Regions from separate parts of the Allobosea sp. P4_H5 genome, predicted to be linked through region 1. Evidence: predicted binding sites of a transcription regulator. Region 1 holds the regulator's gene; the other holds the start of a gene.
The links. The regulator PhoB, encoded in region 1, activates phosphate uptake and scavenging genes when phosphate is short. The targets are predictions, from matches to a motif close to TGTCATNNANCTGTCAT.

Region 1 (5,161 bases):
CGCATGTCGAATGGGGCCGCGTGCGCCCGGCGCGCCGCACCGCTGACCGGATGATGAAGATCATCGCGACGAGCTTCACCCTGATCGCGATCGTCGTGCTGTTCTGGATCCTCGGCATGCTGATCGTGAAGGGATTGGGCGGGCTCTCCGCCAACACCTTCACCCAGATCACGCCGGGGCCGGGCACGGAGGGCGGCGGCCTCGCCAACGCCATCGTCGGCTCGATCGTGCTGACCTTCCTCGGTATCGCCGTGGCGACGCCGATCGGCGTGCTCGCCGGCACCTATCTGGCCGAATACGGCAAGGCCTCCAAGCTTGCCGAGCTCATCCGCTTCATCAACGACATCCTGCTCTCGGCGCCTTCGATCCTGATCGGGCTGTTCGTCTACGTGATCATGGTCGAGCCGTTCCGCGGCTATTCCGGCTGGGCCGGCGGCGTTGCCCTCGGCATCATCGCGATCCCGGTGATCGTGCGCACCACCGAGGACATGCTGCGCCTTGTTCCCGGCTCCCTGCGCGAGGCGGGTGCTGCGCTCGGCGCCCCGCCCTCCGTCGTCATCACCTCGGTGACCTGGCGGGCGGCGAAGTCGGGCATGGTTACCGGCATCCTGCTGGCCCTCGCCCGCATCGCCGGCGAGACTGCGCCGCTGATCTTCACAGCGCTCAACAATAATTTCTGGTTCTCGCCGAACCTCGTCGGCGGCGTCTCCAACCTGCCGGTGACGATCTATCAGTTCGCCTCCGCCCCTTACGAAAACTGGCAGCAGCTCGCCTGGGCGGGATCGCTGATCATCACCGTCTCAATCCTCGTGCTTTCCATCATCGCCCGGCGCATCGTGCGCGGCGGCAAGTGATAAGCGTCCGATCGGAAGGACCATGCAGATGCTTTCGACCCTCGAACTGAGCCCGCAGACGCTGGACGCCGAAGCTCCCGTTCGCATCGCCGTCAAGAACCTCGATTTCTACTACGGCGAGCACAAGGCGCTGAAGAACATCAACCTCGACTTCCGTGACCGGCACGTCACCGCGCTGATCGGCCCGTCGGGCTGCGGCAAGTCGACCCTGCTGCGCATCTTCAACCGCATCTACTCGCTCTATCCCGAGCAGAAGGCGACCGGCGAGATCCTGCTCGACGGTCGCAACATCATCTCCAACAACGTCGACGTGAACGAACTGCGCTCGCGCATCGGCATGGTCTTCCAGAAGCCGACGCCGTTCCCGATGTCGATCTACGACAATGTCGCCTTCGGCATCCGCCTCTACGAGAAGCCGCCGAAGTCGGAGCTCGACGATCGCGTCGAGGGCGCGCTGCGCCGCGCCGCCCTCTGGGACGAGGTCAAGGACAAGCTGAAGAGCTCCGGCATGGGCCTCTCCGGTGGCCAGCAGCAGCGCCTGTGCATCGCGCGCACCATCGCGCAGAAGCCCGAGGTCATCCTGTTCGACGAGCCGACTTCGGCGCTCGATCCGATCTCGACCGGCAAGATCGAGGACCTGCTCGAGCAGCTGAAGAGCGATTTCACCATCGTCATCGTCACCCACAACATGCAGCAGGCGGCGCGCATCTCGCAGTACACCGCCTTCATGTACCTTGGCGAGGTGATCGAGTTCGACGCCACCAACACCATCTTCATGAACCCGCATAAGAAGCAGACGCAGGACTACGTCACCGGCCGTTTCGGTTGACATTCCGAAGCGTCGGCAAGCCCCAAGGATACGCCCCATGTCCGACCATATCGTCCGCTCCTACGACGCCGATCTCGAAGGGCTGCGCCGCAGCCTCGCCGAGATGGGCGGCATGTCCGAGCGCATGCTCGGCGACTCCACCGTGGCTCTGGTGCGCCGCGACACCGCGCTCGCCCAGAAGATCATCAGCGCCGACCAGCGCCTCGACAATCTCCAGCGCGAGGTCGAGGAAAAGGCGGTGCTGACCATCGCCCGCCGCCAGCCGCTGGCGAACGACTTGCGCGAGCTGATTTCGGCGATCCGCATCGCCGCCGACATCGAGCGTGTCGGCGATCTCGCCAAGAACATCGCCAAGCGCGCGGTCGCGATCTCCGGCCAGTTCTCGCCGCCGCATCGCGCCGTCGTCGGCCTCGAGCATATGAGCCGCCTGGTCCAGGCCCAGCTCAAGGACGTGCTCGACGCCTATGCCGCCAGCAACGAGCAGAAGGCGATGGATGTCTGGCGCCGCGACGACGAGATCGACGCGCTCTACACCTCGCTGTTCCGCGAGCTCCTGACCTATATGATGGAAGATCCGCGCAACATCACCTTCTGCACGCATCTCCTGTTCTGCGCCAAGAATGTCGAGCGCATCGGCGACCACACCACCAACATCGCCGAGACCATCCACTACCTCGTCACCGGGCAGTCCATGGACGAAACCCGACCGAAGCTCGACACCACCAACATCCTCGTCGACCTGCCGGCGGCCAATGGCTGAACCGGCGGGCGCTTGAACGGACGCTGACATGCCCGCACGCATCCTGATCGTCGAGGACGAGGAGCCGCTCACCCTGCTGCTGCGCTACAACCTCGAGGCCGAAGGCTTCGAGGTCGACAGCGTGGCGCGCGGCGACGACGCCGAACTGCATCTGCGCGACCATACGCCGGACCTCGTCCTGCTCGACTGGATGCTGCCGGGCCTCTCCGGCATCGAGCTTTGCCGGCGCCTGCGCACGCGCCGCGACACCGAGCGCGTGCCGATCATCATGCTGACGGCCCGCGGCGAGGAGACCGAGCGCGTGCGTGGCCTTGCCACCGGCGCCGACGACTATGTCGTCAAGCCGTTCTCGCTGCCCGAACTGATCGCCCGCATCCAGGCACTGCTGCGCCGTGCCAAGCCCGGCCACGTTGCCGGCTTGCTCGCTGCCGGCGATCTCGAGCTCGACCGCACCACCCGCCGTGTCCGCCGTGCCGGGGCCGAGCTGCATCTCGGGCCGACCGAGTTCCGCCTGCTCGAATTCCTGATGCAGGCGCCGGGCCGGGTCTATTCCCGGGCGCAATTGCTCGACGCCGTCTGGGGCCGCGACGTCTATATCGACGAGCGCACTGTCGACGTCCATGTCGGGCGCCTGCGTAAGGCGATCACGCCCGCCAATGCCAAGGACCCGCTGCGTACGGTGCGCGGCGCCGGTTATGCCTTCGACGAGACATTTGCGCGAAGTTGAGCGCTTCTGTCAGCGCGGCGCGGCGACGATCATCGCGGCGCCGGCGAGACAGAGCGCGGCGCCCGCCAGATCGTAGCGATCCGGCGCGACCTTCTCGACCAGCGCCATCCAGGCCAGCGACGCCACGATATAGACGCCGCCATAGGCGGCGAAGGCGCGTCCGGCGGCTGGACTGTCGAGCAGGGCCAGCAACCAGGCGAAAGCCGCGAGCGATACCAGGCCTGGCAGCAGCCACCAGACCGACTTGCCGAGCTTGAGCCAGGCCCAGAAGGCGAAGCAGCCGGCGATCTCCGCCAGCGCCGCGCCCGCATAGATCGCGAACGTCGCCATGCCGATGCCTACGGTTCCGGCCCGAACGCCGCGGCCAGCCGGGCGAAGACCGGGCGATACGCCTCCGATGCCAGCGGGGTCAGCGATCGGGCCTAATCGAAGTTGAACCAGCGGATCTCGCTATGCTCGTCATTGCTGATCTTGGGGTCGCCGCCAGTCCATTCGGTGACCGCGAACAGATGCCAGAGTGCGGGCGTGACGCCATCCGTCTCGGTCGTCTCGATCGTTTCGAAACGGCGGAAGACCGTCGTCGTGACGCCGAGCTCTTCCTGCAACTCGCGGACGAGGGCGGCCTCGACGGCCTCGCTTGGCTCGACATGGCCGCCGATCGTATCCCAGCAGGAGGGGCGGTTCCGGCGGTGCGGAGCCCGCAGGCCCAACAGGAGCCGCCCATCCCGGATCGGCAGCGCGCAGGCATATTCGACAGGACCCATGCTCTCTCCTTGCCGTTTGGCGTTCGGGTGCATCGGCTGGACGACGATGTACGGTTCCCGCAGACTGCCTTTCATGCGTTTCACCAAATGGGACTATATCGCCTTTCCCTTTCTCGCCGCGCTGTTGATCGGCGTCGGCTATGGCGCGCTCCGCCTGGTCGGCTTCTTCGGTCTCGGCATACTCGGCCTGGTGATCGGCTTCATCGCGGTGCGGATGGATCTGGAACGGGATGGCGGTCCCCTGCAGTTCAAGGCCAGGGACCACATGTCGCGGGCCGAGAAGGCCGCTGATCAAGCTGAGAAGGCCTCGCGTCTGCAGCCGCTCTTCGTGGCGCAGGTCATCGCTGCCGGCTTCGTCATCCTGGGCTTCGGCTTTCACTTCCTGCTCTGACACAGGAACGGCCTCGACAACGAAAAGCCGGCCTTTCGGCCGGCTTTCATGTTCGTGCCACTCGGTTCCGAGCGCTCAGGCGCGGATGGGCTTGCGGTCGCGGCGCCGGTCGGCTGCCGGCTGGTAGGCGATCCGGGCGTGATAGGCGCAATAGGGCATGCCGGTCGCGCTGCGGCCGCCGCAGAAGCGGAACTCCGGCGTGGTCGGGTCGCCCATCGGCCAGCGGCACATATATTCGCGCAGATCCATGATCGTGACCCGCTCGGAGAACGGCACGACCACGTCCTCGGCCGGCGCGGGAGCGCGTTCGACCTGTGCTTCGGCCGCGATCTCGGGCGCGAACTGCGGAGCCAGCGCGGTGTTGCCGCGGGTCAGCCCGGCGCCACCGTTCTGATGGCCGGCCGGATGGCTCGGCGGGCGGGCCGCCGGCTTGCGCGGGCGCGGCGTGGCCGAGCCCGGGCTCTTGGCCCGGCCGGACAGGCCGAGACGATGAACCTTCCCGATGACGGCGTTACGCGTGACGCTGCCGAGCTCGGCGGCGATCTGGCTCGCGCTCAGGCCGTCATTCCAGAGCTTCTTGAGCAGTTCGACGCGTTCGTCGGTCCAGGCTCCGGCTTCGGTCATGGGGTTGCACCTGTCTTCGTCATGCTTCGCCAGCGGGCCGGCGAGGCATAGGGAGAGATCATGGCGGAATCCGATACCGGCAGCGTCCGTCACAAAACGGAAGCCGTTACGCCCGGAACTGACGATACAGGAGACGCCGCACGAGATGTCGTATCTGACGAAGAGGACCATACAAGATGGCCTGACTCGGCCACAAGAGTCGCCGAATCGTA
Region 2 (5,161 bases), on a different contig from region 1:
TCGACGAATGCATCGAGACGCAAGAGGGCGAGCGCTGGCTCTCCTGGGTCGAGACGATCGTTCCGGTCGCCGCCGGCCAGACCGTGCTGCAGCGGGTCGGCCGCGAGATCAGCGGGCGCATCGCAGCTGAAACAGCGCTTGAGGAAGCGCGCAGCCGGGCCGAGGAGGCGAGCGCCGCCAAGTCGCGCTTCCTGGCGACCGTCAGCCATGAATTCCGCACTCCGCTCAACGGCATCCTGGGGATGGCCGACCTGCTCGGCGACACCCGGCTCGACCCGGAGCAGGCGACGTATGTGAAAGCGCTCAGAAGTTCGGGCGAGGCGTTGCTCGGCCTCGTCGACGACATCCTCGACTTCGCCAAGGTCGAGGCCGGCAAGCTCGAACTCGCCGACGCGCCATTCGATCCCGCCGCGCTGATCGAGGACGTCACCGAGCTGATGGCGCCGCGCGCCCAGGCCAAGGGCATCGAGATCTCGACTTTGCTCGGGCCCGCCCTGTCGGGGAGGCTCGTCGGCGATGCAGAGCGCCTGCGCCAGATCCTGCTCAATCTCGTCGGCAATGCCGTGAAGTTCACGCAAGCGGGCGGCGTCGGCATCGAGGCGGATGCTGTCGCCGGTCAGTTCGTCGTCGCCATCGCCGATACCGGGCCGGGCATTCCGGCCGAGCGTCTGGCAACGATCTTCGAGGAGTTCGAGCAAGGCGGCATGACCGGTCATCGCGACCAGGCCGGTACCGGTCTCGGCCTTGCCATCGCACGCCGGCTCGCCCGCGCCATGGGCGGTGAGATCGAAGCCGGTAATCGCGCCGATGGCGGCGCATTGTTCCGGCTGGCCCTGCCGCTGCGAGCTGAGATGGCCGGAACCGCGCGCCCTGCCTCGCCGAACTGGCAGGGTCGGCGCATCCTGGTGGCATCCTCGGCGCCGTTCAGCGCAGGCCATATCGCCGCCTGCCTCGAACGGATGGGCGCGCAGGTCCAGCGGGCTGGCGATCACGCGCAGGCCTTGGCGGCGCTCGCCGGCGATTCGGCCCTGTCCGCGGTGCTGATCGACCGCAATCTTCCGGGTGGCGAGGTCGAGGCGGTGGCGGCCGCGGCGCGGCGCGCCGGCGTCGCCGACATCGTGATCATGCTGGCGCCGGCTGAGCGCCGCAGCTTCGGCTCTCCCTATGCCGCCGGCTTCAGCGGCTTCCTCGTCAAGCCGGTCCGGGCGCGCTCGCTGCAGGTGCGGCTCGATCCGGTCGAGCGGTTGCAGCACGCAGCCGAGACGGCACCGGCCGGCGACGCGTCGGCAGAGCAGCCTGCCGCCGGCTTGCGGGTTCTCGTCGCCGAGGACAACGAGATCAACGCGCTTCTGCTGACTCGCACGCTGGAGCGGCTCGGCTGCATCGCCGTCTGGGCGCATGATGGCGGCGAGGCAGTCCGCCTGGCCGAAGAGGCCCGTTCCGGCCGGTCGGCAGGTTTCGATCTTGCCCTGCTCGATGTCCGCATGCCGGTGTTGGACGGGCTCGCCGTCAGCAGGCGGATTCGTGCGGCCGAGAAGGCGCAAGGCCTCGCCCGGCTGCCGATCGTCGCCGTCAGCGCCAACACGGCGGAGGAGGACAGGCGCGAGGCGCTCGCCGCCGGCATGGATGATTGCCTGGCTAAGCCATTGTCACGCGACCAGCTGCGTGGCTGGATCGAGCGGCTTTCACAGCTGCGAACGGCACAGATGCTGTCGGCCTGAGCCAGGGTTTGCTCCACAGGCGGTTGGCTTCGTCATCACAGTGACGTAGTTTTGTCGCGATCCCGTAAGACGGTCGGCGCAGAGCTGTCATGCGCTGATCCGAGATCGCAGGGGCCAGACCGTCTATGACGCACGACGTTTTTCAGGGTTCCCGTCAGCCGGCAAAGCAGAAGCTGGCCGGCCAGGCCCTGTTGCAGCGTTTCTCCCCCTCGAACCTGCTGGCTGCCGGCAAGCAGCTTGGCGGCTTCGCTTTCCCCGGCGCTGATGCTCTTTCCGGCACGCTCGGCCGCTCCGGCACGCTTGAGGTCCGGTTGGCGCGTGGCCCGCGCGAGATCTGGCGGGCGCAGCGCCTGCGCTACCGCGTGTTCTACCAGGAGATGTCGGCCAAGCCCGATGTCATCTCGCGCATGTTCCGCCGCGATGCCGACCGATTCGACGCCGTCTGCGATCATCTGCTCGTCATCGACCATGCCGCGCGCGGCCGCTTCGGCGGGATCAAGCCCAAGGTCGTCGGTACCTACAGGCTGATGCGCGAGCAGGCCGTGGCCAAGCTCGGCGGTTTCTACACCCAGTCCGAATTCGACATCGCGCCGCTGCTGGCGCGCCATCCCGACATGCGCTTCCTTGAGCTCGGCCGCTCCTGCGTGCTGAAGCCCTACCGCACCAAGAAGACGGTTGAGCTGCTCTGGCATGGCATCTGGGCCTATTGCCGGCATCACCGCATCGACGCGATGTTCGGCTGCGCCAGCCTGGACGGCACCGACCCCGACATGCTGGCGCTGCCGCTCAGCTTCATCCACCACCACGCCACCGCCCAGGGCGACTGGCGCGTCGTGGCCCAGCCGCAGCGGCATGTGGCGATGGATCGCCTGCCGGCCGGCATGGTCGACGCCAAGCTCGCGTTGAAATGCCTGCCGCCGCTGGTGAAGGGCTATCTGCGCCTCGGTGCCCGCTTCGGTGCAGGCGCCGTGGTCGACAAGCAGTTCGGCACCACCGACGTGCTGGTCATCCTGCCGGTCGCTGCGATCGACCGGCGCTATATCGAGTATCTCGACGGCGACGCCGGCCGCTACGCCGCCTGAGCGCGATCACTCGCCCGCGGCGGCGAGGTCGCGCAGCGCCTGCCGGTAATCCGGATAGCGGAAGGCATAGCCGAGTTCGCGCTTCACCAGCGCGTTCGAGACGCGCTTGTTCTCGCCGTAGAAGCTCGCCGCCATCGGCGAGAGTCTTGCGGGGTCGAACGGGGTTTCCGGCGGCGGGGGGAGCCCGGTGACTTCGGCCGCGAAGCTGACGACATCCTGCGGCGGCGCCGGCTCGTCATCGGTGACGTTGTAGATCGCGCCGGCGCGCGGCGCCTCGATCGAGGCCATCAGCACGCCGGCGATGTCGTCGACATGGATGCGGTTGAAGACCTGGCCGGGCTTGATCAGCCGATTGGCGGTGCCGGCCCGCAATTTGGTGATCGGATTGCGGCCGGGGCCGTAGATGCCGGAGAGGCGGAAGATCTGGACCGGCTTGCCGCTGCGTTCGCCGAAGGTGAGCCAGTTCTGTTCGATCTCCAGCCGCTGCCGCGAGCGCCGGCTGGTCGGCCGGCACTCGGCGGCCTCGTCGATCCAGGCGCCGCCATGGTCGCCATAGACGCCGATGGTCGAGAGATAGCCGATCCAGCGCAGCTTCTCGGCGGTCGCGAGTTTGTCGGCGAGCGCGCCGAGCACTGGATCGCCGTTTTCATCGGGCTGGGCCGAGACCAGTACCGCGTCTGCATCCGCAACGAGCTTTGCCAGGGGCGTCGACACTGCAAAGCCGCCGAAGACCAGCGTATGCAGCCCCTGCTTGCTGAGCTCGCCAGCCTTCTCGGCCGAGCGCACCGTGCCGGTGACCTCCCAGCCTTTCGCCAGAGCGGCGCGCGCGAAGAACCCGGCGGAATAGCCGAGGCCGAAGATGATGAGCTTCATGCAGGTTCCAGTTGGGTCGGAGCAGGTCGAGCCCATTCGGCCCTGACCTCGGGATCGGTTTCGCGCGCAAGCCTTGCCTGGGCAAGCTCAGCGGCGTGAGAGGGCACCAACTGCCAGAGCGCCCAGGCGGCCATCGCCCTGATCAGAGGCGAAGCGTCATCGACAAGCGCTTCGGCGCTTGCGGCCAGTGCCGGATCATCGCTGTTGCCGACCGCGATCAGGACATTGCGGATGAAGCGGTCGCGGCCGGTGCGCTTCACCGGCGTGCCGGAAAAGAGCGTGCGAAAGGCTGCATCGTCGAGCCCGGCGAGATCGGCCAGCGGCAACGCGTCGAGTTCGCTTTTCAGCGCCAGGCGCGTCTCGTGCGAGGCTTCCGCGAACTTGTTCCAGGGGCAGACGGCCAGGCAATCGTCGCAGCCGAAGACGCGGTTGCCGATGCCTTCGCGGAATTCAGGCTCGATATGGCCCTGATGTTCGATCGTCAGATAGGCGATGCAGCGCCGCGAATCGAGCTGATAAGGCGCCGGGAAGGCCTTGGTCGGGCAGATGTCGAGGCAGCGCGTGCAGGAGCCGCAATGGTCGCGCTCGGGCTCGTCCGGCGGCAAGTCCGCCGAGGTATAGATCGCCCCGAGGAAGAGCCAGGTGCCATGCTGGCGCGAGACCAGCACGGTCTGCTTGCCTTGCCAGCCGAGCCCTGCCGCCTGCGCCAGCGGCTTTTCCATCACCGGGGCGGTGTCGACGAAGACCTTGACCTCGGCCTCTCCGCGCGCCGCCAGCACGCCGGCGATGCTCTTCAGCTTGCCCTTGATCACATCGTGATAGTCGCGCCGGCGGGCATAGAGCGAGATCGCGCCGCGATCGCGCTGCGCCAGCACGGCCAGCGGATCGCCTTCGCCGGCATAGCTCATCCCGAGCATGACGATCGAGCGGGCGGCCGGCCACAAGGTCGCCGGGTCGGCACGTTCCGCCGTGCGCTCGGTCAGCCAGGTCATGTCGCCGTGATGGCCGGCCTCCAGCCAGCCGGCGAGGCGCCCGGGCGCTTCGGGGATAGCGTCGACCGAGGCAACGCGCATCACCGAAAACCCCTCGGCCTTTGCGCGCGCGGCGATCGCGGCCTTGAGCTTGTCGCCGCTCAGAAGTCCAGGTCGTCGTAATGGGCCGAGGGCGCCATGCCGGGAATCCGGTCGCTCAGCAGCGGCCGGAAGCTCGGTCTGGACTTGATCCTCGCATACCATGCGCGGGCAGCCTCGTCCTCGTCCCAGGGCACGTCGCCGAGATAGTCGACGCAGGAGAGATGCGCCGCCGCGGCAAGATCGGCATAGCTCAGATTGTCGCCGGCGAGCCAGTTCCGTTTCGCCGTCAGCCAGGCGATGTAGCGCAGATGATAGCGCACATTGCCGCGCGCCGCGCGGATCGCACTCATCTCCGGCGGGCCGCCGCCCTCGTCCCGGCTCATGAAGCGCTTCATCACCTTCTCCAGCACGA

Region 2: olsB (l-ornithine N(alpha)-acyltransferase) is a predicted target of PhoB. The motif match lies at 1,752-1,768, and genes of this name have one in related genera.

What each region holds. Positions count from the first base shown of each region.
Region 1 is NZ_JBFUKM010000013.1:171,807-176,967, reverse strand. Features, by position in the region: gene pstA (phosphate ABC transporter permease PstA) at 1-854, shown strand, start outside; gene pstB (phosphate ABC transporter ATP-binding protein PstB) at 883-1,683, shown strand; gene phoU (phosphate signaling complex protein PhoU) at 1,721-2,443, shown strand; gene phoB (phosphate regulon transcriptional regulator PhoB) at 2,472-3,170, shown strand; gene AC1DS0_RS24745 (YnfA family protein) at 3,180-3,500, opposite strand; gene AC1DS0_RS24740 (NUDIX hydrolase) at 3,593-3,934, opposite strand; gene AC1DS0_RS24735 (hypothetical protein) at 4,008-4,325, shown strand; gene AC1DS0_RS24730 (GcrA family cell cycle regulator) at 4,401-4,949, opposite strand.
Region 2 is NZ_JBFUKM010000005.1:205,131-210,291, forward strand. Features, by position in the region: gene AC1DS0_RS12285 (response regulator) at 1-1,721, shown strand, start outside; gene olsB (l-ornithine N(alpha)-acyltransferase) at 1,847-2,803, shown strand; gene AC1DS0_RS12295 (SDR family oxidoreductase) at 2,810-3,676, opposite strand; gene queG (tRNA epoxyqueuosine(34) reductase QueG) at 3,673-4,911, opposite strand; gene AC1DS0_RS12305 (glutathione S-transferase family protein) at 4,809-5,161, opposite strand, start outside.